Regions from separate parts of the Lysinibacillus sp. NPDC059133 genome, predicted to be linked through region 2. Evidence: riboswitches for the same ligand, from Rfam matches in the RefSeq annotation. Region 2 holds a riboswitch; each other region holds the start of a gene.
What was found. A riboswitch is a leader RNA that binds a small molecule or an ion and turns the genes downstream of it on or off. The one in region 2 is predicted to bind cobalamin.
Positions count from the first base shown of each region.

Region 1: linked by a shared signal. The riboswitch ahead of ACFXN8_RS02290 (energy-coupling factor ABC transporter permease) and the one ahead of ACFXN8_RS08865 (hypothetical protein) in region 2 are both predicted to bind cobalamin.
Region 3: linked by a shared signal. The riboswitch ahead of nikA (nickel ABC transporter substrate-binding protein) and the one ahead of ACFXN8_RS08865 (hypothetical protein) in region 2 are both predicted to bind cobalamin.

Region 1 covers NZ_JBHZDH010000002.1:186,115-197,073, forward strand. The annotation lists gene cobI (precorrin-2 C(20)-methyltransferase) at 1-439, opposite strand, end outside; gene cbiE (precorrin-6y C5,15-methyltransferase (decarboxylating) subunit CbiE) at 432-1,652, opposite strand; gene ACFXN8_RS02260 (cobalt-precorrin-5B (C(1))-methyltransferase) at 1,609-2,709, opposite strand; gene ACFXN8_RS02265 (precorrin-8X methylmutase) at 2,742-3,401, opposite strand; gene cobK (precorrin-6A reductase) at 3,414-4,175, opposite strand; gene ACFXN8_RS02275 (sirohydrochlorin chelatase) at 4,172-5,095, opposite strand; gene cobJ (precorrin-3B C(17)-methyltransferase) at 5,110-6,780, opposite strand; gene ACFXN8_RS02285 ((2Fe-2S) ferredoxin domain-containing protein) at 6,785-7,156, opposite strand; cobalamin riboswitch at 7,294-7,476, opposite strand; cobalamin riboswitch at 7,895-8,079, shown strand; gene ACFXN8_RS02290 (energy-coupling factor ABC transporter permease) at 8,403-9,149, shown strand; gene ACFXN8_RS02295 (energy-coupling factor ABC transporter substrate-binding protein) at 9,151-9,423, shown strand; gene cbiQ (cobalt ECF transporter T component CbiQ) at 9,427-10,197, shown strand; gene ACFXN8_RS02305 (energy-coupling factor ABC transporter ATP-binding protein) at 10,197-10,959, shown strand, end outside.
Region 2 covers NZ_JBHZDH010000012.1:32,160-43,118, reverse strand. The annotation lists gene aspA (aspartate ammonia-lyase) at 1-1,260, shown strand, start outside; gene ACFXN8_RS08890 (methyl-accepting chemotaxis protein) at 1,404-2,654, shown strand; gene ACFXN8_RS08885 (DUF4181 domain-containing protein) at 2,767-3,195, opposite strand; gene ACFXN8_RS08880 (amidase family protein) at 4,009-5,499, shown strand; gene ACFXN8_RS08875 (sigma-70 family RNA polymerase sigma factor) at 6,564-7,064, shown strand; gene ACFXN8_RS08870 (DUF4179 domain-containing protein) at 7,061-8,323, shown strand; cobalamin riboswitch at 8,768-8,951, shown strand; gene ACFXN8_RS08865 (hypothetical protein) at 9,203-9,967, shown strand; gene ACFXN8_RS08860 (hypothetical protein) at 10,023-10,319, shown strand; gene ACFXN8_RS08855 (GTP-binding protein) at 10,422-10,959, opposite strand, start outside.
Region 3 covers NZ_JBHZDH010000001.1:212,494-223,452, reverse strand. The annotation lists gene ACFXN8_RS01095 (methyl-accepting chemotaxis protein) at 1-650, opposite strand, end outside; gene ACFXN8_RS01090 (ABC transporter ATP-binding protein) at 1,194-1,991, opposite strand; gene ACFXN8_RS01085 (ABC transporter ATP-binding protein) at 2,004-2,780, opposite strand; gene ACFXN8_RS01080 (ABC transporter permease) at 2,792-3,601, opposite strand; gene nikB (nickel ABC transporter permease) at 3,603-4,556, opposite strand; gene nikA (nickel ABC transporter substrate-binding protein) at 4,631-6,250, opposite strand; cobalamin riboswitch at 6,496-6,689, opposite strand; gene ACFXN8_RS01065 (DUF1572 family protein) at 6,833-7,369, opposite strand; gene ACFXN8_RS01060 (hypothetical protein) at 7,543-8,445, opposite strand; gene ACFXN8_RS01055 (RNA polymerase sigma factor) at 8,438-8,956, opposite strand; gene ACFXN8_RS01050 (SCO family protein) at 9,063-9,671, opposite strand; gene ACFXN8_RS01045 (YvrJ family protein) at 9,776-9,898, opposite strand; gene ACFXN8_RS01040 (DUF2922 domain-containing protein) at 9,987-10,211, opposite strand; gene ACFXN8_RS01035 (DUF1659 domain-containing protein) at 10,224-10,439, opposite strand; gene ACFXN8_RS01030 (DUF2621 domain-containing protein) at 10,561-10,959, shown strand, end outside.

The DNA.
Region 1 (10,959 bases), on a different contig from region 2:
GCGCAATGCCAAGTCGTGATGCTGAACCGTTGAACGAAGAAATACCAGGAACTGTTTGAATTTCAACGTCCGGGTGCATGTCCTGCATAAGCTTCATCATATGGATGAACGTACTATATAATAATGGGTCACCTTCTGTAACAAATGCGACATCCTTACCTTCTTTTAATTTTCCATAGACAAGTTCCACTGATTTCGTCCATTCGCGTTCTAATACAGCTTCATCCTTTGTCATTGGAAATACTAGGCCAAGCATGTCCTTTTCTTCTGGGTTAATGTAGACATCTACGATACGATGTGCATAGCTTTTACTGCCTTTTAGTTTTTTCGGATAGGCAATAACAGGCGATTCTTGAATGATACGGAATGCCTTAACTGTAATTAACTCTGGGTCGCCAGGACCTACGCCCAAGCCATATAAAATACCAAGATTACTCATGATTTTCTTCCTTTCGATATGCAGAAATAATGTAAATCGGATTTAATGGGACAAAACGTGTCATATCTAATATTGGTTTACTGCGCGCAAGCTGTGCCTGCAAGATGTCAACAGCAAAGCCACAAGACTTAAACGCTTCGACAGCCTTATATAAATTTTCAATGGTTGCAGCATTCAAGACAATACGACCGTTTGGCTTTAAGCGTGAACAGCATAATTGTAAAAGCTCCACCATTTCTCCACCTGTACCGCCGATAAAAATCGCATCCGGATCAGGGAAGTTTTCAAGTCCTGCTGGTGCTTTACTATGAATAGCAGTAATATCTACACGGAACTTTTGCTGATTTTGCAGGCAATTTTCTAAATCTGGAGCGTTTTTCTCCACGGCAAATATTTGACCTTCTGGCGCAAGCTTGCCTGCCTCAATCGCCATCGAACCCGTACATGTGCCAACGTCCCAAACGACGCTATCCTTTTGTAGCTGCATCGCTTGTAAACTTAAAATACGAATTTCTTTTTTCGTAATCAGCCCTTTGTCTGGCTTGCGCTGCGAGAATTCTTCATCATCGATACCGAGTGCATAGCGATTCGGTACTGAAGTTTGCTGTAAAATGACTACATTTAAAGGAGAAAAATCAACCTTTTCTAATTCATCAAGTGAGTACCAGCCGAATTTTTCATTTGTGCCCTGTAAATTTTCTGCGACAAATGCACGGTATTCTGTCATGCCAAAATGCTTTAAATAACGTGCCAACTCATTCGGATTATTCTCTGCATCTGTTAGCAATGCCACTTTCTTTTTACCATCAATTCGTTGTGCTAAGCCTTTCATGGAGCGCCCATGAATACTTGTAACATAAGCATCCTGCCAGCTGTCCCCCATCTTTGAAAAAGCAAGCTGCACAGAGCTCATATATGGATAAACGTCAATGTCTAGCTTTTTCGCTAAATAACCACCGATTCCGTAAAATAATGGATCACCTGACGCTAAAATAACTGTATTTCTTGTTTCTGCAGATAATCTTTCGACAAGCGCTGAAAGACCACCTTTAATCAACATTTTTTCTCCAGTGAAATTCGGGAAAAATTCTAGAACACGCTCTCCACCAACAAGCACCTCACAGTCTTCAATCCACTGTACATATTGCGGTAGTAAGCTTTCTTGTCCGTTATCCCCGATCCCAATCAATTTCATCGATCGATGCAATGTCATCAGCCCTTCCTAATAATTGTCCCTGCATCGAATAGATCGATGTGGAAAGCGTTAAACCGCCCTTAATATGATGTAATGAAGAATAACAGCAAGCTTCACATAAGTGGTTGAAAAATGCATCATAGCCCTTTTCTGCCATAATTTCTCCGACCTGTGAAGCAGTGTTTGCCTCTCGTACGTTTGTAACGGTTTCTTCACCTGCACCTATATCCACTGCTAATTGCGCTAAAAAGTTAAAATCGATAGGGGCACTTTTGGAGTGCACCATCATGACACCTTGTGCCACCTTTGAAAATTTCCCCATCATACCAACAAGCGATACTTGCTTCATACCAAGTCGCTTACAATGCTTTAATGTAAAGCCAACAAAATCGCCCATCTCTATGAACGCTTCCTCTGGCAAATGAGGGTACTGTGCCATCGCATACTTTTCACTGCGGCCACCTGTAGTGACAACTAAATGCTCACAACCAGCCTCTTTTGCAACACTAATTGCTTGGACAATGCTGGCCATATAGGCGGAACTTGAAAAAGGCACGACGGTTCCCCTTGTGCCTAAAATGGAGATGCCCCCAATAATACCAAGACGCCCATTTAAGGTTTTTTTAGCTATTTCCTCACCTTTAGGGACGGAAATAACTACGTTAACGCCTCGTTTAATTTGAAATTCATCAAGTACGCCTTGTACAGTACTATGAATCATCTTCCGTGGTACAGGATTGATGGCTGCTTCTCCGACAGGTACTGGTAAGCCGGGCTTTGTTACACGCCCGACACCAATTCCACCGTCCAGATGAATGCCTGGTATATCTGACCAACTCACCGTGCCGATAATGAGTGCTTTATGTGTTGCGTCCGGGTCATCACCAGCATCTTTAATCGTTTCACAGCTAACAGCATTATTTTGAAATGTACATTTTTCTATCGTAAAGGTCGCATCTCGCCCAATCGGTAAATGAATAGTACTTGTTTCTTGCTCTTCATTTGTAATTAAAGCAAGTAATGCGGCCTTCGTTACTGCAGTTGCACAGGATCCCGTTGTATAACCGTGACGCATGTCTTTGGGATCCTTTTTAGGCTTCCGCTCCACTATTTTTTCGCCTGTTCATCCGCTAAAAGTGAGACAGCATTCAATGCGGCAACCGTCACTGTACTACCGCCTTTACGACCAACATTTGTTATATACGGAATACCTTCTAGTTTTAGTAGCTCTTCTTTCGACTCAGCAGCTGATACGAAGCCAACTGGCATACCGATAATTAAATCTGGTTTCGCTAAGCCTTCTTTAATTAAACGAATTAATTCTAGTAATGCTGTCGGTGCATTCCCAATTGCATAAATGCCACCTTCATGTAATTTAGATGCCTTTTGCATAGAGATAATCGCACGCGTAGTATTTTGTTTTTTCGCTTCAATCGAAACGTCTTCATCTGCAATATAGCAGTGTAAATCGCCACCATGCTTTTGGAAGCGTTTTTTCCCTGAACCACTTTCGATCATTTGCACATCTGCAATGACATGGCGGCCAGCAAGGATTGATTTAATACCGGCCTCAAGTGCTCCTGGTGTAATAATAACGCTACGTCCTAATTCAAAGTCAGCAGAAGCGTGAATAATGCGACGTACAACTTTCCACTCATCCTCTGAGAAGTTATGCTCGCCCATTTCCTCTGCAATAATTGAAAAACTGTAATCGTAAATTTTATCTGGGTCTACTGTTAAAGGTTTGAAATCTGTTTTAAAATCCATCTGAATGGCCTCCTAAAGTGTGTTCTGTACAGCTCGTAATACATCTTCAAATGTAGAATATTGCTGTCCGTATTTGATATTTGGTCTTGCAATTAAAATCGTTTCAATGCCACATGCAAGGGCAGCGTCTAGCTTTTCATCCACCGAGCCAACCTTGCCGCTTTCTTTTGTAATCATCAATGTCACATCATATTGACGAAACAGTGCTTCGTTTAATTCCTTAGAAAAAGGGCCCTGTATGGCAACAATATCTCTTTGTGCCACACCAAGTGCTTCACACTTTTCCATATTATCGAGTCGAGGAAGCATACGTGCAATCACCCGCGTATTTTCTAAGCCATGTAACACCTTTGTAAAGGTAGCCAGCGTTTTACTGCCCGTCGTTAGCATAATGACTCCACGTTTTTCCGCTGCTACATGGGCAGCCTCCTCATAATCTTTCACAACCGTAATTAGTGGATGGGCATAATGCTCATGTGCACGTTCATAGCGAATATACGGAACATTTGCTTGCTCAGTTGCCGCCATCGCATTTTTTGAAGCTTCTTCAGCAAATGGATGAGAGGCATCTACAACTAAATGGTATCCTCGCTCCGTGATAATCGTCGCCATTTCCTCCGCCGTTAATCGACCGACTAAATGAGGAAGACCTACTTCTGCAAGGCTTGAAGCGGCTGAATCAGTGACGACCGTTGCAGTCACAGCATAACCTGCTGACTGTAGTTCAAGTGCTAGATTTCTGGCATCGCTCGTCCCCGCTAACATGAAAATCATTTCACTGGCTCCTCTTCATGGTGATGATGGTCATGGTCATGGTCATGGTCATGGTCGTGTTGGTGGTGGTCATGTTCATGATCGTGGTCATGATGGTGATGATGATGCGCAGGTCCGTGCACTGCCGCATAAGCACGATAATTTTCTAAATCTTGCATACCTGTTGATGTGCCATTCACAGCTTGCTCAATACGCTCCAATAGCACATTTTGTAAACGCTCATGATAGCCAAAATAGTTGGCAATTTGAATAGCACAATCAGGATATTTTTCGTTAAATTGCTTACACATACCATTCATTCGTTCCATTAGGATACCCGTGAATAAAAAGTATGGTAGCATAATGACTTTTTTAGCACCCAGCTTCACACAGCGCTCTATTCCTTCTTCAACACGAGGATCTGTTACGCCCATAAACGCGCTTTCTACATACTGAACCGGGAGTTTTTCCCATAACAAACGTGTAATTTTATAAAAATCACCATTTGCATATGGGTCACTACCGCCTCGTGCAATTAATAAAATGGCAGTATCCTTATGTTCTTCTTCCGCATTAAAGCCGATTTCTGCTAAACGATCTTCTAAAATCGCAAATATTTCTTCATGGATACCGATTGTTTGACCATATGTGAACGTTATATTCGGATAATGCTCACGCGCATGTTCGATTTCTGCTGGAATATGCATTTTTGAATGTCCAGCATGAAGAAGGATAATCGGAATAACATGCACCTCTGTAGCACCCTTTTTCACACAGTTCGTAATACCTTCTTCAATGTTTGGCGAAGCGAATTCTAAAAAACATGTTTCTACTAAAAAGCTATCATCAATACGAGGTGTCATTTGCTCGATAAACGTGCGTACCTCGTCATTCCCTGCTGCTAAACGGCTCCCGTGGCCGACAAATAAAATTGCTTTCATCTCATTACCCCTCACTAGTCGCCGCATGGAGCTGGCTCAACTTTTATTTTTGAAGACATATCCTGATACGTAAAATGTAGGATCTTTTTCACACGCTTGAAGTATTTAAACAAACGTTCATTTGGATGTGCATTTGCTTTATATTCTTCGATAATGTCGGTGATCAGCGGTATTAGCTGTTCAGGTTCTAATCCCTCAACAACAGGCTGGGCCGCATGTGCTGTCCGACCAACCGGCTTGGCACCAATAAAAACATCAAATTTACTTTTACGATAAACAATGCCAATATCATCAAATACGGCTCGATAACACGCCATACCACAGCCATTAAAGCCAATATTTAAAGTTTTCGGTAACGCCATACCACCAAGCTTTTCTTGAATCTCTTCTGCATATGGAATCGAATCGGTTTTTTCTCCGTAACAGAAATCACAAGCCTTTAACGAAAGTACGTCACCAATTGGTGTTAGTAAAAAGCCCACTTTACGAAGCTTTGCTGTAATTTCTTCAGGCTCAGACGTTGGAATTTTCAAATGAATTTGATGGTCTGGTGTATACTCCATCGTCCCTTCCTCACCAACGACCTCAGCTAACGTCATCATTTGTTGAGGAGTAAAGAATTTATTGGCTACCCCTGGACTTACAGCTAATTCAAAAATGGATTCGATTTTTTGTTGAACAAGCTTAGGTGAACTTTTCACAGCGCTCGTTCCCTTTACCATAGTAAGAGCAGCTGTCGCCATTTCAAGTGACGATTTTTTAAGCTTTGGTTGTGGTGTTATGGCTAAACTGGGCTTAATACGATTGGCATTAGGATCTGTCGCAAAATCATTACGTGCTGCTCCTGTTTCTTGATTCATCGCCCATGGTTCATTTTCTTCTTTAAGTCGTTGATGTGGTCGTAACGGTTGTTTTTCCTCACCAAGTGTATATTTACGCTGATAACCACGTGGCGTAATCATTTTATTGTCGTAAAAGAATGTTGTTGAATTACCGATAATAACCGTTGTTAACATACCTATATCATGTTCAAGCATTTCTGCTAAAGTAGTCATCGTAATCTCCTGACGGTCACGATACGCGCTTTTCACAAGTCCAACCGGCGTATCTGGAGAACGATATTCCAATAAAATTCGTTGTGCCTCTACAATTTGTCTCGTACGACGTCCACTTTTCGGGTTATAAAGAGCAATAACAAAATCCGCCATTGCTGCCGCTTCTACTCGTTTTGCAATTAAATTCCAAGGTGTTAAGTGGTCACTTAAACTAATGGTACAGGCGTCATGCATAATGGGAGCACCTAGTAAACTGGCACATGAATTAATAGCTGAAATACCTGGAACAATTTCTACCTCGATACCAGTTGCTTCTGTCCAGCCTAGCTCGATTAATACCTCATACACTAATCCTGCCATTCCATAAACCCCGGCATCCCCACTGGAAATGACCGATACGATACTTCCAGCCTCTGCTTGACGCACCGCTTCTTGAGCACGTGAAACTTCCTCTGTCATACCAGTACTAATAATCGACTTTGCACTAACTAAATCCTGAATCAGTTCAACATAAGTTTTATAGCCTATAATCATATGACTTTGTTGTAGTGCTTCCACAGCACGAGTCGTAATATGTTTAAAGTCTCCAGGGCCAAAGCCAACTACGAAAATCTTACCTTTTTGAGCCATTTTGTTACCCCTCTTTCACCTTTTCAATACCTTTAATGGCTGTTGTTTGCGCTGTACGCTGCAACAAACCTTCACGCAATGTAAAAACATGCTCATTATGTAACGATTCATGATTTAAATCTTGTACGAGTGCCTTCGCATGCTCCGTTGTCGACACACGGTACCAATTCCCCTGAGGATAAGCGATGACAACACAAGCATCCTTACACCTACCATTACAGCGGGTCCTTGTTGTATGTATTTCCTGATCAAGCGCTAGCAACTGTATTTCATCACGAATTGCCTGTGTAATATCTTCAGCATCTTTTTTCATACAACTACTACCATTGCATATAAAAAGATGTGTTTTCATCCCCTCTAAATTCCAAGTTGTCATAGTTGTTCTCCCCTCATTTGCTTTTAGGAAAAAGAAAAACCTTTACTCTAGTCGAAGAGTAAAGGTTTAGTAGAAGCCAAATAAAAACGAATATACGGGTACTCGCTCTCGCTTCAACTTCTCCCTCCGAAAAGTTTGCATGCATTATCACATAAGCAGGTTTCCTGACTTAAGCTTCCTTTTACTTTCGCGCCTTCCTAGTTTTCACTAGTGGCATCCGCGATTTCATCAGCTATTACAGTAGCGGGGGCTGTATCGGATTCTCACCGATTTCCCTATTATCTTGAAAATATTCAAGCACTTATGGATGTTTTATATGAATTTATATTATATCAATTATGCCTCGGCATAATTGCGTCCGGAATCGGCTTTGTGCTTGTACAAAGAACTCATTTCCGATTCCGTGACATCCGCCGGAGGCTTTAACTTCTTTCAGCAGGTGTTTGGAACCCGCTGAAAAGTAACTTAAATCTGCATTCATCTCACTACCTATAGAGGTGGGAGACTTCTGCTGAAAGAAGTTTAATGTAATAGAAAACTGTTTCTATCATATCTTATTATTTAAAAAATTCAATATTTCTTTTTTAATTTGTGACAATTTTTTTAATATTTCATAGCAATATGTGAAATCTTTATCTATTTATCAGAATTTTCGACATAGAATCTCAATTTAAAATTTTTTCATAAAAAGTATAGCATATATATGGAAAATCATGTTACACTTTGTCGTGAAATCTCACAACTTCATCTTTTTTCGGTGCGAATTGTTCATCATTTCGCTTAAAAGGGAAGCCGGTTCAAGTCCGGCGCGGTCCCGCCACTGTACTAGGGAGTTTTATAGAGAACGTCACTGTCCAAAGGATGGGAAGGCCTATAAAACGTTGAACTAAAGCCAGGAGACCTGCCGAAAAATATGTGATCGTTTCAACCTACGAGGATAGGTGTGCGGCTGAGCAGATTAGAATTTTATTTGCATTTTTAGCTATGCACTTTTCCACAAACGGAGAAGTGTTTTTTATTTTCATTCAAAAGAGACCCCATCTCAAGGTGGCAGATGAGTACAGATATGGTTCCGGCTTGGTCAAAACATCTACTGAATGAAAATAAAGCCTCCGGCGGATGTCACGGATTTTCAAAGGAATGAAATGTGCTGGCACAATTCAAAATCCTGATGCAATTACGCCAAGGCGAAATTGTTTAGTTCGCATACTAATTCGAAAAATTTTAATGTGAGGAGGAGAGATATTTGAAATTCTCAGGTTGGAAGCTTAGTTATTTCTTATTGGCATTTTTATTCGTGCCAAATCGTGCATTTGCGATGCATATTATGGAGGGCTTTTTGCCAATCGAATGGGCGATTTTTTGGTGGGTCTTATCGATTCCATTTATTATTTTAGGATTACGTTCTATTCGTAAAACTATTGATGAAAATCCTGAAACAAAAATGATATTAGGGCTATCGGGTGCTTTCGCCTTTGTGCTATCAGCTTTAAAAATCCCTTCTGTAACGGGAAGTTGCTCGCATCCTACAGGAGTTGGGCTTGGGACAGTTCTTTTTGGACCATTAGCGATGAGTGTTATCGGAACAATCGTATTATTATTCCAATCTTTACTTTTAGCCCATGGCGGACTTACAACTTTAGGTGCTAATGCCTTTTCTATGGCAATTGCTGGGCCTATTATTGCTTATTATGTTTTTAAGGGCTCACAAAAAATGGGGTTATCATTTTCAGTAGCCGTCTTTTTAGCAGCAATGCTTGGTGACTTAGGTACATATGTTGTCACTTCTGTACAATTAGCTCTTGCCTTCCCTTCTGAAATCGGAGGCTTTATGGCTTCTTTCACAAAGTTTGCTGGTATTTTCGCGTTAACGCAAATTCCTCTTGCTGTTAGTGAAGGCATTTTAACAGTGATCGTTATGAACTTCTTGAAGAAATACAATGTGAGTGAATTAAAAGCTTTACGTGTTTTCTCAGCAAAGGAGGCTCACTAACATGAAAAAAAATTTACTGCTCTTAGCAATTGTTGTGTTGCTAGCAATCTTCCCACTTTTTATTCAAAAAGGCGCCGAATTCGAGGGTGCTGATGGCGAAGCGGAGGCAGCAATTGGTGAAATAGATGTTAACTACGAGCCATGGTTTGAAAGTTTTTGGGAGCCACCAAGTGGTGAAATAGAAAGCTTATTATTCGCACTACAAGCTGCTATTGGCGCTGCATTTATCGGCTATTTCATCGGCTTAATGCGCGGCAAACATAAAGAGGGTTAAGCGATGTTACTCATTGATAAGTATGCTTATATGAATAAACTAGCGTCTGTTCATCCGCTAGAAAAAATGACGTTTTCCCTTGGACTGCTTCTATTGTCACTTATCATGAGAGATGAACGAATTTCACTCATTACATTTATTGTGATGAGTGCTTTTATCATTTTAGGTGCAAAAATCCCTGCTACATATTATGCAAAATTACTATTGCTACCCGGGTTTTTTTTACTATCAAGTCTAGTATCCATTTTAATTTCTATAGTGCCGGCAACAAGCACGCTGCCTACAAACATTTGGTCATTTTCTCTTCATCATTGGACAATTTTTATCGGCAGTACGAGCTTATTTACAGCGCAACAGCTTTTTTTCATCGTCCTTGGCAGTATAAGCTGTTTGTATTTTTTAATTCTCACAACATCAGTCCAATCTATTTGTTACGTCCTACGACAATGGAGACTGCCTACTCTATTTGTAGAGCTAGTAGAGCTAACGTATCGTTTTATTTTTATCTTTTTAGACAGTATGCAAAAAATTCATCTTGCTCAACAGGCTCGACTAGGTTACAGCTCCCCTATGCAGTGGCTTCGCTCGGTTTCACTGCTGATTGTTGCTTTATTTGTCGAGATGTTCCAACGAAGCCGTGAGCTAAACAATGCGATAGAAGCACGTGGTGGCGAAACGGTCTATTGGCAGGAGAATGTTACTTATAACACAAAAAATTGGCTAGGCATTGCTGCAATTTTTATACTCCTCATCATTTATGGAGGTTTTTTCTAATGACAGACTTATACTTTGAATTAACACATTTATCTTACGCTTATGCAGATGGAACTCATGCCTTAACAGACATTACACTTGAGATTCCAAAAGGGAAAAAAATCGCTTTACTTGGTCATAATGGGGCTGGAAAATCAACATTATTTCAGCATTTAAATGGTATTTTGAAGCCTACAGCAGGAAGTATAACCTTTCAAGGCAAAGCACTTAACTATAGTAGAAAAGCATTAAAGGAATTACGTCAACAGGTTGGAATTGTATTTCAGGATGCAGACAACCAGCTTTTTTCTGGCACTGTTAAGCAAGATATTGCATTTGGACCTTTGAACCTTGGCTGGACAACTGAAAAAATTGAAGAAAAAATTGCGTGGGCGATCGCTCAAACCGAAGTTGAAGCATTGCTTAATAAACCGATACATTTCTTAAGTGTTGGACAGAAAAAACGTGTCGCAATGGCAGGAGTACTTGCAATGGAACCTTCCGTTTTATTACTAGATGAACCGACAGCTGGACTAGATAATTATTATAGTGCACAAGTTTTACAGTATTTAGCTACGTTAGAAAACGGTGAACGAACCATTTTATTAGCGACGCATGATATCCCGTTAGCCTATGAATGGGCAGATCAAATAATCGTAATGGAAGCCGGAAGAATTATTTATAATGGCGATCCCGTTGAACTGTTCTTTCAAGAGGATTTGCTTGAAAGAGCCCATCTTGAACGCCCATGGGTCTTCGAAACGGCCATTGCTTTACAAAACA
Region 2 (10,959 bases):
GCAGCTGCATTGAGTAATATGGAGGTACACCTACTTTCAAAAGAAATCGGAGATGCAATTGTCGAGGCTGCACAAGAAGTTATTGATGGCGAGTGGGATGCTGAATTTATCGTTGACCCAATCCAAGGCGGTGCTGGCACATCGATTAATATGAATGCCAACGAAGTGATTGCTAACCGTGCCCTAGAGATTTTAGGCAAAGAAAAAGGGGACTACCATGCAATTAGCCCAAACAGCCATGTAAATATGTCACAATCAACAAACGATGCTTTCCCAACAGCAATTCATATTGCTGTGTTGAATTTGATAGATGAACTACTTCTTACAATGGAAAACATGCAAGCTGTGTTCCACCAAAAAGCGGAGCAATTTGCGCATGTTATTAAAATGGGTCGTACGCATTTACAAGATGCTGTACCGATTCGATTAGGGCAAGAATTTGAAGCATATTGCCGTGTAATCACTCGTGATATTGCGCGCATTCGCCAAACTCGCCCGAATTTATATGATGTAAATATGGGAGCGACAGCTGTTGGTACAGGATTAAATGCATTCCCTGACTATATTCAATCAGTTGATATTCATCTTGCTGAAATTTCAGGATTGCCGCTTAAAGGCGCTACTCACTTAGTAGATGCAACACAAAATACGGATGCTTATACAGAAGTATCAGGCGCATTAAAAATTTGTATGATTAATATGTCGAAAATTGCTAATGACCTTCGTTTAATGGCTTCTGGTCCACGTGCTGGATTAGGGGAAATCATTTTACCAGCGCGTCAACCTGGATCGTCTATTATGCCAGGGAAAGTAAATCCTGTTATGCCAGAGGTACTTAACCAAGTGGCCTTCCAAGTAATTGGTAATGATCAAACGATTTCTTTAGCATCTGAAGCAGGACAATTAGAATTAAACGTAATGGAGCCTGTACTAGTCTTTAACTTAATTCAATCTATTAGTATTATGAATAATGTGTTCCGAGCATTTACACAAAATTGCTTGAAGGATATTGAAGCAAACGAAGACCGCATGAAAGAATATGTGGAAAAAAGCGTTGGCGTACTAACAGCAGTGAACCCACATATTGGCTATGAAGTAGCTGCACGACTTGCACGCGAAGCAATCCTATCTGGTCGTTCAATTCGTGAGCTATGCCTTGAAGAGGGTGTACTAACGAAAGAACAATTAGATTTAATTCTAGATCCATATGAGATGACACATCCAGGTATTGCCGGATCAAGTATTATGAAATTAAAATAATTGATGATGAAAGCACTTTGTCTAGCGCAAAGTGCTTTTTATAATTCTTATTTCTTACAAAAGTTGGACTTTTTTCTATGAATTTTAGGAGATTTAAACTATAATTGTTTCTAGGAATAATATTATAGTTGGGGGAATTTAGTATGAGTTTACGAAGAAAAAGTATAATTGGCTTTTCTACTTTAAATGTTCTCATGGGTGTTATTTTGATTATAGACCTAACAAATTTAACATCTTTAGAATGGCTATCTACTTTATTAACAGTAATAGGAATTACAATGACAATTTCGTGTATTTTCTATGTGAAATATAAAATTATTAAGCCAATTAAACAATTAGCAACATCCGCTCAAGCTATCGCTGAGGGGAATTTGCACAGTTCTCCTATTGAGATAAATTCCAATGATGAGGTTTCAGAGTTAGCTAAAGCGTTTATTGAGATGAAGGAACAACTACATACGATGACACAAAAAATTGCAAGTAGTTCTACAGAATTATCAGCGAGCATAGAGGAGCTATCAGCAAGTACAAATGAAATTACAGATGCAGTAAACGAAGTTGATTCACAAATGGAGAATACAACTGATGGTCTTAAGAAAGCAGCGCAGTCTGCAAATGAGAGTGCTATAGCTATGCAGGAAACTGCTGATGGCATTGAACGAATTACCGTGGCAACGCAAGATGTATTTGATCATGCGAAAGAAGCAAATGACATTGCAGGCAATGGTGCGGAAATTTTACATGTAGCTAAAAATCAAATGGAATTCATTTCGGATTCTACTGAAAAAACAAGTCAATTAATGCAACAATTATCAGGCAAAATGACAGATATAAAATCTATGACCGAAATGATTACGGCCATTACAGATCAAACGAATTTGCTTGCATTAAATGCAGCGATTGAAGCGGCGCGTGCGGGAGAGCATGGTAAAGGCTTTGCAGTAGTAGCGGAGGAAGTCCGAAAATTGGCAGAGCAATCTAAGCATTCGGCTATTCAAATTGTCGAGCTAGTAGTTGGTATTGAAAGCGATACAAAACAAGTAGCTACCTCTGTCGAAGAAGACTTGAAAAACGTTCAACAGGGCGTCTATGTTATTGATGAGGCTACAAAGTCGTTTGGTACGATCTCTCAGCATGTTAGCAAAATGACGAACCAGCTAGAGGATATATCCACAACCTCTGAAGAGCTTACAAGTAGTGCGAATGAGGTTACAAAACTAGTTTCGACTATCGCAAATGGAATGGATAGTTTAACTAATTCCACAGAAGTCGTTCTACAGTCAGTTGATGAGCAAAGTGCCTCCATGCAAGCGGTCAACATGGTAGTGTCACAAGACCTATGTGTACAAGCTGAAAATTTACAAAAGCTTACACAGAGATTTAGTGGACATTAACGTGTAACATTATCCATCAAAAAAGGCTATTTTGCAGAGGGATTTTCTGCGAAATAGCCTTTTCTATTTAAAGAGAGGTCTAGTCAATTTCCTGAGGTTAATAGCTTTCGAATTAACTATTAAATAAGCCGAAAAAATCAGTTTTTATCGTCAAAAATACGATGCAAATCATAAACATCATTTCTGCGATAGTAGCAACAAAGTCTTTTCTATTTTCTGCGTATTTCCATTCCATAAATGCTCGTAAAATTTCAGAGGATACTAAAAAAACAATTATGATAAACCATGTTTCAAAATACCATGCAATTTCAACCGTATCATTGTTAATTGTGTAATACGCGCTAATTAATACTAGAGTCATAAAAAGTAGTCGTACCAACAGATCTAGTTTTTTATGTCTTTCGTTCAGGTAATCAGTAGAAAACCATTTCTTCCTCTCGGCACCTAAGAATTTCCTTGCTACAAAACCAAAAAGAGGAATTATTAAAAGTAGCACAATTAGAAAAAGTATTAATGTTCTTAGTTCAATAATAGTATTCAATGTCATTCACCTCTCAAACGTGCCTTTTCTTAGGCTAAAGCAGCTCCGGATTAATTATTCATTTTTTTCCAAACCTTCACTGACATGTTGAAATATAAGCCAAGCCAAATAAGCACATTACGACACCCTAAATGCCCCTAAGCATCTTCAATGATCCCCAACCCTGACTCTGTCCAAACTAACTGAAAATTCTATATGTATAGAGAGTGTAGCACAATACAGTATGGTTTGGTAGCGAATTGGAAAATATGCAACCAATGACATTACCCCGTTGTATACAAAATGCGAGCTTGCGGAGCATGATACAAGGGTTTGGCTAAAAGGATTGCTTTATGTTGCCTACTAATCCTGAGAAGGTTAGGCGGGGATCTCTAAGGAAAGGTTTCGAAATCATACAAGGTGTTTAGGAATATTTATAGAATAGAATAAACATAGCATTAAAAAATTTGAAACAAAAGACTTTAAGGGAGTTGATGTAAATATTAACATTTATCGCATTATTTATTCCTTTATATGCGATGTTTATTTGGCAATTCTTCAAACCTGAGAAAGCAATTTTAAACGGACAAGTAACGCTATTTCGATATTTTAAAGACAAGAGTGCAATAGAGGGGCAGAAACGTAAGAACTTTAAAAGAGATCTGACCGAGAAAGAAATAGTGCAAACAAAAATTAGTTCTGTTATAGGTGTTGTATTTTTAACGATAATTCTATTAATGATAAGCCTAATATAAATGTTTAGACTAAAGTAATTAAATACTATAATGATAGAAGAAGCGTATCGATTTGTATTGAAAGCAAGGGGGAACTTAAATGGGGATAAAGTTTAATAGCTTTTTTAGAGAAGAATTGTCAGTAATTGATATTCAGGTAGCTTTGGAACATGGTGAGATTACATCAAAAGAATTAACAATGTATTATTTACACAGAATTGCTAAGTATGATCAAGATGGACAGAGAATTAATTCTATGCTTGAAATTAATCCTGAAGCGATATTTATTGCTGAGGCATTAGATGAAGAAAGACGAACAAAAGGGGCTAGAGGGCCTCTACATGGAATTCCGGTTGTTTTAAAAGACAATATCGAAACGAAAGATTTTATGCATACTAGTGCAGGCGCAATAGCATTAGAAAACTATGTAGCTGGGCAGGATGCATTTCTAGTAAAAAAGCTCCGTGAAGCGGGGGCTGTTATTTTAGGGAAAGCAAATATGACTGAATTAGCGAATGGTATGTCGAGTACGATGTGGGCGGGGTATAGTTCTCGAGCTGGACAAACACTTAATCCTTATGGAGATCCAGAACTTTATGTGGGAGGATCCAGCTCGGGGTCGGCGGTAGCAGTGGCATCGAATTTTGCTGTTCTATCAATTGGAACGGAGACAGATGCCTCGATTTTAAGTCCTGCTATTACAAATTCAGTAGTCGGCATAAAACCGACTGTAGGGCTCATAAGTCGTCAGGGCATTATTCCATTTACATACTCTCAAGACACAGCAGGACCAATGGCAAGAACGGTTACAGATGCAGCTATTTTATTGGGCGTATTAACAGGAGTAGATAAAGACGACGTAGCTACATATAAAAGTGAAAGAAGGATACAGCAAGACTACTCCATCTTTTTAGATGCTACAGGATTAAAGGGCGCTAGAATTGGTGTTTATACGAATGCCTCCAAAACTTATTATGAGTCAGAGGAATATGACGAAACCCTTTTTAATAATGCAATTCAGGTTTTAAGAGAGCAAGGGGCCGTTATTAATGAAGACATCGAAATCCCTTCTTTTCACAGAGACTGGAAAAGGGGAGTAATGCTCTATGAATTAAAGCATAGTTTAAATAATTTCCTTGTAAATTTACCTTCTCACATGCCTGTAAATTCTATCTCTGAGTTAATTCAATTTAATAAACGTTCAAGAGAAAAGTCGTTGAAATATGGGCAGGACAAATTGGAATCAATAGAGAATTTACCGAACATGTTAAGAGATTCTGACTATTTAAATGCCAAATTAGAGGACTTGTATTTTTCTCAAGAGCAAGGAATAGATTATACATTAAAAAAATATGAGCTAGATGCGATAATGTTTCCATCATATATAGGCTCGACAATTAGCGCGAAAGCCGGATATCCGTCTATTGCCGTCCCAGCGGGGTATATGGAAAATGGGAGACCGTTTGGCATAACATTCGCAGGCACTGCATTTAGTGAGGATGTTTTAATAAAACTCGCATTTGCATACGAACAAGCAAGTAAATTACGAAAAGCTCCGAAGTTGTATGAAGATCCTACCAGACTCAACTAACTTTAAAAATGGCTGTTTTCCTAAAGATTGGTGCTGTTAAAAGAAAAAGGCAGATTTAATCTACTAAACGTGAAGAAATTTTATCTTTTTATATTTCGTGAATCATTAGGTTCCGTTAGTTGAATAATTCATTTGTTCATTTTTGGGTTAAATTGTATACAATAGTTGTAAAGAAATCTTTACTTTTGGAAGCGTGGACAGGATGATTATAATTTTAGAGCCTTGGCATCATTTCAGGCCAAATTATTTAGAAATGAAGCTGGATTAATACAAGAACAATTTGCTAAAGAACTAAGAATAACGGGACAAACAGTAATTGCAATAGAAAATCACCTACAATCCTAGTTAAAAGTTGGGCTCTCTAAGATTTTTTTATGAAAATGTAGAGAATATTTTCATTTTTGAGGAGGATGAGTCTAGTGCATTCTGACAGAAAAAAATCGATAAGTATTTGGTTGTGCGTTGCGACTTTAGTTGTAATTAATTTGTTAGTTGCTCTATTTGAACAGCCATACTCATACGGGTCTATACCTATGAGTATAATTTTGCTTTTGGGCGTTATCCGATATTACAATGGAAAAAGAGAACGAGATAATTGAAGACGAACGCACAATTCAAAATAGGAATAGGTACAATCAAAATTTACTTTTCTGGTCGATCATCATTGTATTAGCTGTTCTAGCTATACTACTTCTAAATGGTATTAAATCTGTTTCAATAGAGAACATTATTTTAGCTTTTTGTATGATATTGCTCGGAGGTTTTACATTCAACAGTTATATTTCAAGGGGAAAATAGGCGCCCAGAAATGGACACCTATTTTTTTATTTGAAGGGAGCAAAAATTTTAGAAACACCGAGACTACAAGGTATTAGATGAAAGATTGTTGCTCTTCAACTAACGTCGCAGGTTCGTTGAAGAAGGAATTAAAAACTTATGTCTTCAAAGGAACATCTTTGATGCAAAGATTAAAGGCAAATCCATAGACGGTTTCCTATATAATTTTAAAATTTTTGAACGAAATGAAGCATCGCTCCGTCTAATGGAGGAAGGAGGCGAAAAGGATGGAATTTGAAATCGTGCAGCGTGCTATTCGTGGGGATCATCAAGCGATACTTTCACTTATTGAAATGGATGAAGATATTTTATATCGCATGGCTTTTACATATTTGAAAAATGAGCAAGACGCTTTAGACGTGATGCAGGACCTAGTTTACAAGGCACTGAAAAAAATGCATACCGTTAAACAGCACGAATATGCCAGAACATGGCTCGTGCGCGTCTTAATCAATTGTTGTAAAGACCATTTACGAAAACGTCAACCAACCGTTTCAATTCAGGAACATCACCAAGTTGAATGGGTCATCTACTCTGATATGGAGCGGTTATTGGAACATTTATCCTTGTCGGAGCAGCAACTCGTCTATATGAAATATTTTCAGCAACTAAAAAACAAAGAAATTGCCGAACTAAATCAAATTCCGGAGGGTACTGTAAAGTCTAAGCTTCATTACATACTAAAGAAGCTTAGAAACTTCGCTGGAGAAAAGGAGGACTGGCTATGAGTAAACTACCGATTGACGTTCCAAAGGAGAAACTTCAACAAGTACGGATGGATATGTTTCGTAAAGTTCAACGAGAAAAAAGAGCAAAGAAGCGCATTGTTTCGGTTTCAATAGCCTTTTTGTTTTGCTTAAGCTTTTTATTTTCAATTCGTGTTTCTCCTACGATTGCTAGCCATGTTGCAAAAATACCTGGCTTTCAAGTAATTGTATCTGCGGTTGTAAGAGATAAAGGAATAAAAGATATTGTGGACAATGACTACTTTGAAGAAATCAATGTGACGCAGTCTAAAAATGGACTATCGCTTACTTTGCAAGGCGCGATTGCTGATAATTCGGGATTAGTACTTTACTATGACGCCGATGCCTCATTTGATATTTCGGAATTACACTTGGAGGGAGTTCAATTGTTCCAAGGGGACAAAGAAATTGAAGGCGGAGGTTCATTTACGGGCAATCAATCCTATCAAACACGCATCTCTTCTTCAGTAGATTATAGTTTTTCTGAGCCTTTCGCTTATACATCAAAGGATTTTAAAGCGGTTTTTCATTTTTATGAAAAAGATAAGGGGAATATTGAAATTTCGATTCCGTTTTCACTACAAAATGAAATCGCTAAGGAGAAAATTTTTACTGCGAATCGTACTGTAAATGTCGATAGTCAGAAATTTACGATTACAAAAATTCGCCGATCTCCATTAAGAATGGCACTCGATATTGAATTAGATGAAGCGAATACGATGCAAATTTTATCTCTTGAAAATATTGCGGTTGTGACGGAAAATGGGGAGCGAAGAGAAGAAGGCGTTAAAAATGGCATGTTTATAGGCAGAAATATTCGCGAGGGTAAATTCACACTAAATTTACAAAGTAACTATTTCCATGATTCAGATTCACTCAAAATATTAATTGGAGCTGTTCATGCCGTTCCAAAGGGCAAGGATTTTATCGAAGTCGATTTTGGTACAAAAGAAGTACTCACGAAGCCCGATTATTTGGATTGGGATATTTCTGTAGCGCAGCAAGGTGTATCAGTTGCTGCAAAGAAATGGGATGATAGAAGTCGACATTCGTTTCTAAATAGTGCTGTAAAAGCAGATGGCACGACGTTAGAATATACAAGTGGCTCGTTCTCAGATGATGAGCAGTACCTATTTGCGACGGAGAACTTTGAAAATTATGATGGCAAAGCAAAAATATATTTAAACTATTACTTCAATCCTATCGGAAAAAATATTGAACTGAATATTCCATTGCAATAAAGTAAAGATGTTCAAAAAGGCTCTCCTTTTTGAACATCTTATTAATTTTTCCATACTTATGGTAATATTCCGGTAAAGCCTACCGAATAACATGCTACTAGGTTATCTTGATACAGTATGTGCTGAAGCTATCTCGATTGGAAATGCAATTTCAAACGGAGAAAGATACTTTGATACAATTGTTGCCGTTAGACATCCTTATTCTGATGAGAAAAATAGAAAGTTTAGAGTAGTTAGTCTATGTAGGAGGTGTAGGGATTTGATTTCCTGTTATTTACCAGATTATTTTTTACTGTTTTAGATATAGATGGAGAGTTACGGATGCTTTAGTGCAAAAAGGAAAATAAAAATAAACACAATCGACTTGCTTTTAACTAGAACACCCTTTACTATTAAAGGGAATAATTAGAAAAGAATATGTCTTGTCTGATCTATTTAACAACTGAATAGCGTGGAGTAATAGGTGTAAATTGCGTGCAATTTACTTAAAAGGGAAGTCGGTGCAAATCCGACACTGTCCCGCAACTGTAAATGTGAGCGACTTTTCATATACCACTGTTTAACGACGGGAAGGGGAAAAGTAGCGATGATCATGAGTCAGGATACCTGCCTATTATGAGTACACACCATAACCCTACGAGGAATAGGAGGTGGCATGTTGACAAAACAGAATGCTCTGTTCGTCACTGTACGTCAAACGCCCAAAATAAAAGAAGGTAGTCGCTTTCGAGGCAATTCTTTTATGCTTGGGTATAATTTGACATTATGTGACGAATGAAAAAGATAGAATGAAGGATTTCCTCTAGTTGTAGGAGATCCTTTTTTTATGCGAAAGAATACTTCCGTTTTGAAAAATATGTACGAAAAGAGGATGCACGTATGACGAATATTCATGTATGTACAACACAAGAATCGCAATATGTAGATATGGAAATTTGTAAGCAACCACGCACTGAAGTTGCCAAGAAAGCTACAACAAGAATGGTCGTAGAATCACTGGTCGATCAATTAATAGCTAACAATCTTATTAGTAATGAAAGATTGTTTGATCAAATTTTATATAACAAAGATATTATTTGGATTCAAAATGAACGTTTTAATGGGCACCTTTTTGCAAAGGCGAATATTACAGATCAGCTTAAAACAAAAACAAATGATTTTATGATGTATATGCCGACAAATCCAATTGTGTACGAGGTGAATGGTGAGCAGTATCATTTAATTACACGCATCGATTCGACTCGTGCAAAACCAAATTTAGAGCGACTTTCCCAAGTCCCTAAGGCAATACTAAGTGCTGCTCGGGTCAATGATTTATTGTGTTCGATAGTGATGCGCTTTTATGAAGTATATGTAGAGGATTTATCGCAAGTAGCTCATAAAAATAAACAACTGATCAATTTTGTAGAGCAAGAGTATCATCAATTTTTAAAAGCGGTGAAGGAACTAAATGATTATCATTTAAACTGGCACCCACGAGGTAATGGTCATCAGCTATTGGTTGAATTGATAGATAATTTGCAACTTTTAAAAAGTCGCCCAGGCAAGGTTTTAATGGATTTCTCTAATTCCCATAGCTGCGTTGTCGTAGAACGTTCATTTCCCATTTTCAAACAGGCACAGAAAACGAAACAAGCTTTGTGAATCTAAGATGCGGGGGATAAGATGAATGTCCCCAGGAGAAAGGTATATTCCTTGCATGATCGTAGAATGGCGTCGCCAGCATAGGATTGATATCCGCGTGGGGCAAGAGAATACCCGCGGAAGGAAGGTAAATACCCGCGAAAGCAGGAGAAATACCCGCGGAAGAAAGGAAAATACCCGCGGAAGCAGGGGAAATACCCGCGGAAGCAGGGGAAATACCCGCGGAAGGAAGGTAAATACCCGCGGAAGGAGGGTAAATACCCGCGCGAAGCAAGAATACCTGCGGAAGGAAGGTAAATACCCGCGAAAGCAGGGAAAATACCCGCGCGAGGCAGGGGAATACCCACGATAGCAAAATAACTCTCCACGAAATATAAAAAAACCCCGTAAAAGTTAGATAGGTGTCTAACTTTTTCGGGGCAGTTTAAACAAATCATGTCCTGTTTCTATAAATTTAGTCAATACAATGCATCGCAGCTTGTGCCTCATGCCATGGAACGGAGTAGCCCTTGCCTTTTGCACAGAAAATACTAGAGGATGTATATTCGGGATCGGCGTTCTTATCGTAGCCAATTTGCGCAATAATGTCTTCTGTATTGTGACACGCGTCATAGCCATCAAATTGTAGTGAAAGTACGCCCTTCCCATTTGTGTAGGCGGCAAATGTTGTGCTGTAGTTCATAAATGTTGCGACAGGGGCTCGACCGGTTACAATCGCATCATGTTCAGTTAAGATTGGTGCGTCAAATGTACCGGCAGCTTGCTGAATATCGGTCATCATGCGTCCAATAAAATCACTAGGGGCTTTGAGTTTAAAGCAGTAATACGGCTCTAGTAATACATTTTCAGCTTGCTCCAGCCCTTGCCGTAATGAACGGAATGTTGCTTCACGGAAATCGCCACCTTCAGTATGTTTATTATGTGCGCGTCCCGTTAAAAGCGTGAAGCGTATATCTGTCACGGGAAAACCAGTTAACAGCCCATGGTGATCG
Region 3 (10,959 bases), on a different contig from region 2:
TTGTCCATTTCTATTACTGTTTGTTGAATATTTTTCGCTACTCTTCGACCAAAAACTGTCGCAATTATAATGCTTATAAGTAAGGAGACCATTGCTAGTACAGCAATCTCTTTGCCACTTCTGTCGCCTTTTTGCTTTGTAGCCTCTATACGAGCCTGCATTTCATCCTGCTGAACGGTTGCCATCGTTTTCCCAAACTCAACAAGCTTTAGAGAACCTTTCCCTAAAACCGGTAATGCCAACTGCTGGGCTTGCTGTTTTTCACCACTTTGAAAAAGCGGTACAATTTGTTCATCTAAAGGCTCTTCCCATGCCTCTAACTGCTTTAAAAACTGTTCAAAGTCCGTATTTTTATGTTCAAGTTCTTCAATACGCTGAATAGATTTATGTAAAGTTTCTCGTATTTCAAGATGGTTGTTGAGCATGTCTTCTTTACCATATAACATATACCCTCGAATGGCAGCATTTGCACGAACCGTTTGAAAGGAAATATCATTATACAAGTTCATTAATTCCGTATTTTTTTCGATTTCCGCAAGTGTGTGTTTATTATCATTTAAAAAGTACATGGCAATACTAGTAATTAGTAATAGAAATACTAAAACTATACCAAAAGCAAATTGCAGTTTTCGTTCTACCGTTGATTTCATACGACTCCCTCTATTCCACTATTAACATTAATCCTCTTAAGTATAGCCTAATCATACCTTTTATCCTATAAGAAGTGCGTCTTTTTTCATAAATTAACACTAAAATTTTACAAAAATTAAAACACATCTCCAAATGTCTTGACTTCTGTAAATTCTATATGGCTGTTTTTAGTAGTTAATGGGGCTTTTTTTGGCACATCACTAGATTAGAGATGCCATATTTTTAATATAGCCAATCTAGATGTGAAGGTTATTCCTCTAGCTGCATTTTAGAAGAAAAACAGATAGTGACTGCATTAAAAGCGGTTGCCACTCCTATTTGGCCTCGGATGAATACATAGATGGTAATGCAAATTAATGGTTCTCATACGATTTATGTACGAAATCATTGCTAATGAGCGAACACAGCAGTAGCCTTTGAAATCACAACATCTATTGACGAAGAAGCTTCGATGTATCAGCTTTATTTTGCATAGAAAAACAGCAAAAAATCGTAGCTATAAAATTGGCTACGATTTTTATTTTTTTGATTCTTCTCTTAGGCTAGCACGTCTTTTGTCTGTCCCTGGGATGCATAGGCAGAATAGCGTTGAATAGTTCGAGTGAAGCGGGGTGTTTAAATGGATCGTCCTTGTTTATTTCCTCAACAAGTCGACCTTTATGCATCACTAGTATTCTATCTGATATAAAGCGTGTTACATGTAAATCATGAGAAATAAAAATATAAGATAGCTTCAGTTGCTTTTGTAGTGATTGTAGTAGTTGCAATATATTTTTCTGCAATATCATATCGAGGCTACTGATAGCCTCATCTAACACAATAAGTTTGGGGTTTATAGCAATTGCTCTAGCAATATTTACGCGTTGCTGTTGACCTCCACTAAGCTGTGAAGGATATTTATTGGCATTATTGCTTTCTAACTCAACACAGTTCAGTAGCTCCTCGACCTTACGTTGCCTTTCGCTTTTGGAAAAATTCTCGAAATTAAGAAATGGTTCTTCTATTATCTCTGCAATAGTTTGCTTTGGATTAAAGGAGTTAAAGCTATTTTGAAAAACAGCTTGTAAATCTCTGCGAATTTCCTTTTTTTCTTTAGAGCTAGCTTGATATAAATTCACATTATTAAATCGTATAATCCCACTCGTTGGATTCTCTATGCCCAAAATGATCCGAGCTAATGTACTTTTTCCTGAGCCACTTTGACCGACCACTCCTAAGCATTCGCCTTCCTGAAGTGAAAATGTAACCTGTTGTAATACTGGTGCTTCTTGCTTTTTTTGTATAAATGACTGTCTCTGATGATAGTACTTCTCAACATTCGTCACCTCTAATAGAGCCATCTACTACCTCCTCTAAAAAGTGATTCTCGATTGTAAAAGTTTCTTTGTATACCAATGCTGTGGCGCGTCAAAAAAATCAAAGACATTCGCCTGCTCGATGAGTTCTCCCTTATACATAACAGCAACTTCATCGGCAATTTCAGCAATAACACCAAGATCATGTGTGACGATAATAATCGCTGCATCGGTGTTATTTCGAATTTGATTGAACAATGATAGTATTTTCTTTTGATTGACTGTATCAAGAGCTGTTGTAGGTTCATCGGCAATATATAATTTAGGTTGCATCGCAAAAGAAAGAGCAATCATAACACGTTGTAACATCCCTCCACTTAATTGGAAAGGATAATATTGCAATAGCTTTTCCGGATTAGGTAAATTTACTTTATTCATTGCGGAAATAGCTACCTGTCTTATTTCTTTTTTATTCATGACGTAATGCGCTTTTATTGTTTCCCGAAAATGCCTTTCTATTGTTTGATTACTATCAAACGCTACCAATGGATTTTGTGTAATCATCGATATGTGCCTTCCTCGGTAATCTCTTAATCTTTCTTTGGTTACAGATGTTAAATCAGTATTTTGATATAAAATTTGGCCCGTCGATTTTGCCATAGCCGGAAGAGATTGCATAATTGCTTGACATAACATTGACTTACCACTACCGCTTTCACCGATAAGCCCTAATATACGTCCTTTATTTGCAGTTAAATTAATAGCAGATAGGATTTCCTGCTCTCCTATTTGCACATTTAAATCTTTGACTTGTAATAAGATTTTTCTTTCCATAGCTATCCCTTTCAATGACCAACTTTCTTGTTATGACCAGATAAAATAGTAAATAATAGGACTACGATGATTATGGCCGCACCTGGATAAAGCATAAGCTCAGGATGTAGTCGAATATACTGTTTGCCCTCACTAATCATCATTCCCCACTCAGGAGTAGGAGCTTGAACACCTAATCCAATAAATGAAAAGCCAGCAATTTCTAAAATGACTTTTCCTAAATCGAAAGAAATAATAGTCAGCATCGGCGCCATTATATTTGGCACGAAATGACGTAGGATTAGCTTCACTCCTGAAGTTCCACTAATTTTTGCAGCTTTTATAAATTCTTTTTCACGAACGCTTATAAATAGGCCTCTTAAAATTCTTGAATAATAAATAGTTTGAGTAACAATAAGGGCCAATAAGACATTTCTTAAGCTTGGACCCAAAATACCTAGTAGTCCAAATGCAAGAACAAGCGTTGGGAAAGCTAATAAAACATCACAGATGCGAATAAATAAATAATCAATGATCCCTCTCTTAAAAGCCACTATTGCCCCGATACATATAGCAAAAAAGCTTGCTATTAATTGAATGAATATAGCTGACCCTAAAGAATAGCGAATACCTAACAGTATACGTGAAAGTATACATCGACCTAAATGATCTGTGCCGAGAGGATATGCCCATGATGGTTCTAAAAACTTCTTAGAGACGTCTACTAAAAAAGGATCATTCGGCATGATCAACGGCGCAAAAAGCCCCATTATCCCAATAAATGTAAGAAGAGATATACTAGTCAATTGTTTACCGTTTAAACTTTTATGTAATTTAATCACTCTACTCTCTCCCCCTCACCATCATTAGCTGCGGGTCAAGAACTCGATGTAATATATCTGTACATAAATTAGCAAAAACATAGATGATAGCAATTATAAGAACATAACATTGCACAACTGGATAATCCCTATTAATAATTGATTCTATTAAGTAGCGACCTAAACCAGGCCAGCTAAATACCTGCTCGACAATAACTGCCCCACCCAATAAATTCCCAAGTGTCATACCAAGCATCGTCGTCAGTGGAATAGCAGCATTTTTGAAGACATGTCGACTGAGAATAACAGATTGTTTTAACCCCCGTAAATGTGCATACTGAACATAATATTTTTGTAATTCTTCTATGACACTTGTACGAATTGCTTGAACAAACAACCCAAGAGTTGGTAATGCCAAAGATACGGCTGGTAAAATTATATGTAACATCGTCCCTTTACCATTTGTCGGGAAAATGCCAAGCTTCAAACTAAATAAGTACAGAAGAAAAAAACCTACCCAAAAAGTTGGGATGGATACACTGATAATAGATAATAAGCCTACAATCCTATCAAATACGGAATTTTTATAAAGAGCACTTATAATACCAAGAGGAATACTAAAGCAAAGAATACATACAAATGCAGCTAGGGCTAATTGAAAAGTTGCCGGTAGTTTTTCTACTATTTCTTGAGCAACGGGTAATTTACTCACAAACGATGTACCAAAATCGAAGTGTAACACACCTTTTAGCCATATAAAATATTGAATAGACAAAGATTGATCAGTGCCTAATTCCGATCGTAGCGCCTGTATTGCTTCTGCTGTCGGGGCGACTCCTGACAGTCTAAGTATGACCTCCGCTGGCTCTACTGGAACAAAACGAATAAATAAAAAGGTCATGATTGAAACTCCTAGTAAAACAAATGGTAATGTAATTACTCGTTTTAGACAAAAAAGCCAAATTGATTCGTACATTTTTTCATCACTTCCCTAGTCTTCATAGTGCAAAAAGAGAGGAGTCATAATAGACCCACTCTCTTTTCATTCTCTTACTTTACATCCATTTGAGCATAAGGAATATCATATTCAGATGCACGGGGGTTAAAATCTTTCAAATATTTATGGTAAATAACATTATTCGTTTCATATGAAATTGGATAAAATAATGCTTGGTCATGGAACATTGTTAAAATATCTTTATACAATTGCACACGTTCCGCTTCATCTGTCCCAATTAATAATTGATGTATTTTGTCATCAATTTGTGTTGCATTTTCTAGGCCTAATTTCGCTTCATAAACACCATTTGCATTCGGTGTTGCTGATTCGTTTGCGAAGCTGTGTGGGTCTGTTGGTGGACCGTTTGTGCGCCAGAAATTAATATCTACTTGATTATCCATTAATTTTTGGAGCCCTACCATTACATCAGCGCCTTCAAGTTTTAATTGAACGCCTATTTTAGCTAATTCCCCTTGCATTAATTCTGCCATGGGTTTTTGGATAGCATCTGTGGCAATATAGATTAAATCTAATGTAAGAGGTTGCCCATTTTTAGAACGGATTTTATCACCATTTTTTAATGTCCAACCTGCTTCATCTAATAACTGCTCGGCTTTTTCTGGATTAAATAGGATTGGTTTTAACTCAATATTGGCATATGGAATAGCATCCCAAAACAGTGTATTGGCAACCTTTTCTGTACCATGGGTAATACTTTCAACCATTTGTTCTTTATTAACAGCGTATTGAATAGCCTGACGTACTTTTAATTCTGCTAAAGGACCAGATTGTGTATTAAAAAGTAATGCACGTGTAGATAAAGGTTCAGATACAGCCGTTTTGTATTGATTGCTGTCTTTTAAGAAAGTGTAGTTATCTAAGCTAATAATGCCACGACCATAAATTAAGTCTAATTCTTCATTTTCAAATGCCAGTGAAATAGATTCTGAATCTGGTATAATTTTCACTTTTACTTTGTCTACTAGTGGCTTTTCACCCCAATAATGTTCGTTGCGGCTAAAAAGTGCATATTGATCTTTTTTATATTCGGTTAATACCCATGGACCTGTTCCAACCGGAGCTTTAATACCTTTATTTGTTGCATCTCCCTCATGGAATCCGTTATCCCCTAAGAAGCGAAATGGTCGCACAAAAGCCAGTTCATTTAATACAGGGTAATAGGGTGCATCTAATTGAAGACGAATTGTATAGTCATCTTCTTTCACAACATCTACAATATGATTCACCATTCCCATCCAAGAGTGTGTATCACGATCTGCTAAAACTGCATTAAAATTACGAATAACATTATCTGCATTAAAGACTGTCCCATCAGAGTATTTTACATCTTGTCTAAGATGAAATATGTAAGCTGTTTTATCGTCAGAAATTTCCCAGCTCTCCGCTAATTTCGGCGATATTGTCCCGTCATCGTTATATTCTACTAATGATTCATATACCATTGCTTGCGCAGTCATTTGGTTTGGTAAATAGGTATGCGGATTTAAAGGCCCTATATCTAGCGGCCAGCCAATTGTTATCATTTTTCCTTCATTATTATTTTTGCTAGAAGTTTTACTTCCATTACCTTCACTCGAGCTTGAACAGCCTGCTAAAATCGTTAACATCAGTATTAGAATGAACGGTAATAATTTTTTAAAAAATATCATTATGATTGCTCCTGTCTATTCTTGGGTGTTAGAAAATTAAAATATATATGTTTCTCCACTATACTTCTAACTTGAAATACAAAGTAATCGTCATTACTTTGCTCTCTCTTTATTTACACCTCACTTTGATGTAAATTACTTAGATTAGAAAAAGGCATAAAAAAAATCCTTATTCCACGTGAATAAGGATAGAAAAACTCATTATTAAAAGCCTTCCATCCATCTCCCTATCTTTCGTAGATCTACAATGAATCATACTACAAGCAGGCATTCTGGCTTATGAATCTTCATTTTGCTTCACCTTCCCGAGTACTTACTCAGTGGTATTTGAAACAAAACTCCTCATTTACAGCTGCGGGACAGCATGGGATTTACACCCATTTTCCTTTAAATTAAGTGAAAAAGTTTTTTCACTCAAACTTGTAATGTTACATATTAAATTTTGTATTAAACATAACACGCTTCAAAGATACACGTCAATTTTATTTTCTGAATATAATAAAGTTTTGCGATTTTTAAACAAAGATATGTATGTATATTCCATCAAAAAAGCCATCTCACACTAGTGAGACGGCCCCATTTCTATTGTTGATGTTTTTTTAACATTGATTCTGTGAAAGGCTGAGATTGTCCCTTTGGAATACTTATTGTTTGCCACTCAGAACCCTTTACTTGCTTAGCAATGCAAACGATTTGACCGACATGTTGTGAATAATGGGACATTTGTCTTTCAATCGCATCTATCACGGAATGTCGTTCTCCCCTTATCGTTACAAACCCTTGTAAATCAGCTTCCGTTAATTTTTGTAAAGCATCTAAAAATACTTGCCAGCCCTTTTCCCATACTGTCATTACCTCTTCTTTTGTCTGAAGGCTATCCATAAATTCATCATCACGATTTCTCGTTGATTTCTCACCATCTGTCGTAAGAAAGTCAGTCCATCTCGATATCATATTTCCACTAACGTGTTTTACAATCACTGCGATACTATTTGAATCTTCATTATACGCCCAGTGCAATTGGGCCTCTTCCAGTTGGTCGAGTGTTTTATCGCCTAGCTCTTTGACACTTCTAAATCTTTTCTGGACAACATTTAAATACGTTTGCGCTACTGTCATTGTTGAACCCCCCATCCCTTTTCTACTATTTTAATATAGACTGAATGAGATGTGTCATTTTGGTAACTAGTTGTTGCCAAAAATAAAGTATTACTTACTCACGAGGGGTTCTTTATCACCACTGATCGCTCCCCCCTCACCAATCGAGCTTTAGCAGGCAGTTATTTTCCACATTACTTCTTTGCTTTCGCTGAATTTATGTGCGAGATAAATTCCCTCGCAAGAGCAACCATTTTTTCTTGTGCTTCCTGTTGATCACCATTTAATTGATAGCCTATTTGATATGCATAGCCATTATAATACGTATAAAACTCATTGGCTTTTGTACTCATTTGATAAATACGCTTGTCTGCCTCATCATAATTATAGTATACATACGCGAAACCTTTATCCGGTGTCATCGCATGATAATACAAAGGATCCATAAAATTCAAACCTACATTCGTGATTTCCCCTGAAAACTCCTGACTATCTTCCGTAACTTTATAGTTTACTGGATTATGATTTACATTTGTTACTGTCAAAATAATATATTGACGATCCACTCCAGTGAGAGACTTTTCTTTATAACTAAATTGAAATTGCTTTTGCAGGCTACCATCTTGCATCTCTGATGTTACCGCATAGACCTCTTGTAGATTTGATTTAAACGGAAGATCTTCAGGGTCTATTAAATGGACAGCATTCCCCATAGTAGCTGCCACTGCTTGCATAGCCTCGAAGCCTTGAAGCGGTGCATAAAATTTGATATTTTCGCGGTGAATAAATTGATCTGCTATTTGAAAATACTGACTGAACGTTGTCTCTGTTCCTTCAACTTCTGTTTTAAATAAATCAGTGAATGATTGTTTTTCTTCTTCATGAAGTATTTCTGTCGTTAAATGATCCATCGGTTTCGAAGCTTGCCATGCAATAAATAGTAAGATAGAGCATGTCATCATGACCGCCAGTGCACGATGCGGCCAAAGTTTTTTTGATGGATACGGCTCTTGCCGAACCTGTTGTCGAACCTTTTGAATGATTGCTTCTTTATGTGCTGAGACATCCTTCAATACGTGCATTGTATGCTTATCCATGGAAAAGTACCTCCCATTCAATATGCTGTAAGTCTACTTTTAATAATTCCTTCCCTTTCTTTAAACGAGATTTAACGGTACCCTCAGGAATTGCCAGTAGTTCTGCTATCTGCTTGATCGTCATCTCCTCCAAATAAAAATAGACAATTGCTTCACGTTGCTTTATTGGTAACCGTAAAATGGCTTCATCTAAAAGAGCTTGTTCATCTTGACGAATGAGTGTATCTTGTAAAACAGTTTTTTGTTTGGCAAAAAAATTATGCTGAAATGTAATTTTTCGATAAGCCCAGCTTTTTAAGTAATCCTTACATTTATTAATGGTCATGCGTGCTAAATAAGCCTTCATTTCTCCTCTTTCTTCATAATGCTTTTGGTGATGATAAAATTTAATAAATACATCTTGAACAATATCCTCAGCTATTCGTAGATCTTTCGTATAGTAGTAAGCGATTCGAAATAAATGATCTGTATGTAGTTCCATTAGTTGCTCTAAATATTCTGTATCAGACAAAATCTTTCCCTCCTTCTACACTATAAACGAGGCTACAGTTATAAAAGATTAAATTTCAACAAAAAAAACCGTCTCTTCATTAATTGAGACGGTTTCCTTCTATCCATTATAAATTTTCATCAATATATGTTTCTATATCTGATGCAATTGTGTCAATTGGGACATCCTCTGGATTCTCCGCAAATCCTGAATACATTTTTACGATTACACCATCTTTATCGACTAAGAAAAATTGATTCCCATGAACGACTTGGTCGCTGTTAGGATCATTTCTGACGATTATTTTTGTTGATTTTACAGCGAACTGCTCGATATATTTTTGTGAATAACCAGTAAGTAGATTCCATTTTGATTGATCTGGAACATTATATTTTTTCAAATAATCAGCTAATACTTGTGGTTTATCTACGTCAGGATCAACTGAAAACGCAACAATATTATAATCTTCCACACCTTTTTTCTTCAGCTTCTCTTGAACTTGCGTCATATTATAAGACATTGGTGGACAAATTGATGTACAATTCGTGAAAATATACATACCAATCCATGGTTTTCCTTTTAAACTCTCTAAAGAAACTGTTTCTCCACGTTGATTGACATGTTCAAAATCTGGTAATTCCATGTTATAATCTGCTTTAAACTTTGAATTTCCACATGCACTAAGCACAGCTGCTAATGCAAAAAGTAGAACAAGTCCAATTATTTTATTTCTCATCTTTAACACGCTCCCTACTTACACTATCCCCATCCTATCGTACGATGTAAATATTGACAAGGACACTCAAGTGACAGCTTTCGTACATCTTTGTGAAATCGATTTCACTTTAAGGAAACAAGCGCATCATGAATTGCATCTAATTTCACTTCTACCCGGTGCAGTAAATAAAACGACACTAAGATAGGAAAACCGATATCCGATATCATGTTTAACCACTGTTCCATGTTGGTCCCTCCTTCCCTGCAAGATACATAAGACTGACATTGCTGAAAATGGTCCTTGCAGTACATTCTGCAAAGACCATTTTTTTGGTTATTCGAACTCTAAATCAAATTCTGTTACTTGTCGATCAACGATGCGAGCCCCACTCATCGCAACGAGAGTGCCAGCTTGTCCATCAAAAACGTTTTTAGCGATGATCGTTTGCATTACTTTTTGAATTTCTTCCGCTGTTACCTTTGGCTTCGGTGCATCAATCGCAAATGTTGCCGTTTTCCCTGCCGCTGTTTCAAATTGCAGCTCTAAAACTTGTGTCATAGCTTTCCCTCCTTAGGATAAATCTGTTGTTTCTTGTTTTACAATGCTGTCTAGTGCGTGTGAAGATAGACTTGCAATGGCATATGCTACTTCTACTAAATCCTCTGCCGTATGCGAGCTGTTTAAATTGCGGTACGTTTTTGTTGTGAACATGGGCTCGTTTTGGGCATTGTGTCCAGCGACATACTTTAAACGCAGTGTAGCACCTAAGAAATTGACTTTTGCCATGGAGGTCACCTCCTTTCTTACTCAATATATACTGACTTATTGCTAAAAAAGGGACATTTAGGATGAATTTTTTTATGTAAGCTTTTATAATAGAGTGAGAGAAGGCAAAGAGGTGAACGATTTGTTAAATGGTTGGTTTTTATGGTTTATCCTATTTTGGGTAGTTGTACTTATTTCATTTATGGCGATAGGCGGATTTTTCATGTTCCGCAAATTTTTAAAGGCATTACCGAAGCAGGATGGTAAATCCGATTTAGATTGGCAAGAGTATTATTTAGATAAAACCATTCATTTATGGGGACAACCTGAGAAGGAGCTTTTATATGAACTTGTAAGCCCTGTACCTGAGCTATTTAGACAAGTAGCAAAGGAAAAAATAGCAGGAAAAATTGGCGAGCTTGCTTTAGAAGAAAAAGCACCTTCTATTAACCACGATTTGATTATTCGTGGCTACATTCAAGCAACGCCAAAGCGTGACCATAAATTTTTACGTAAAAAATTAGATGAAATGAAAATTGAC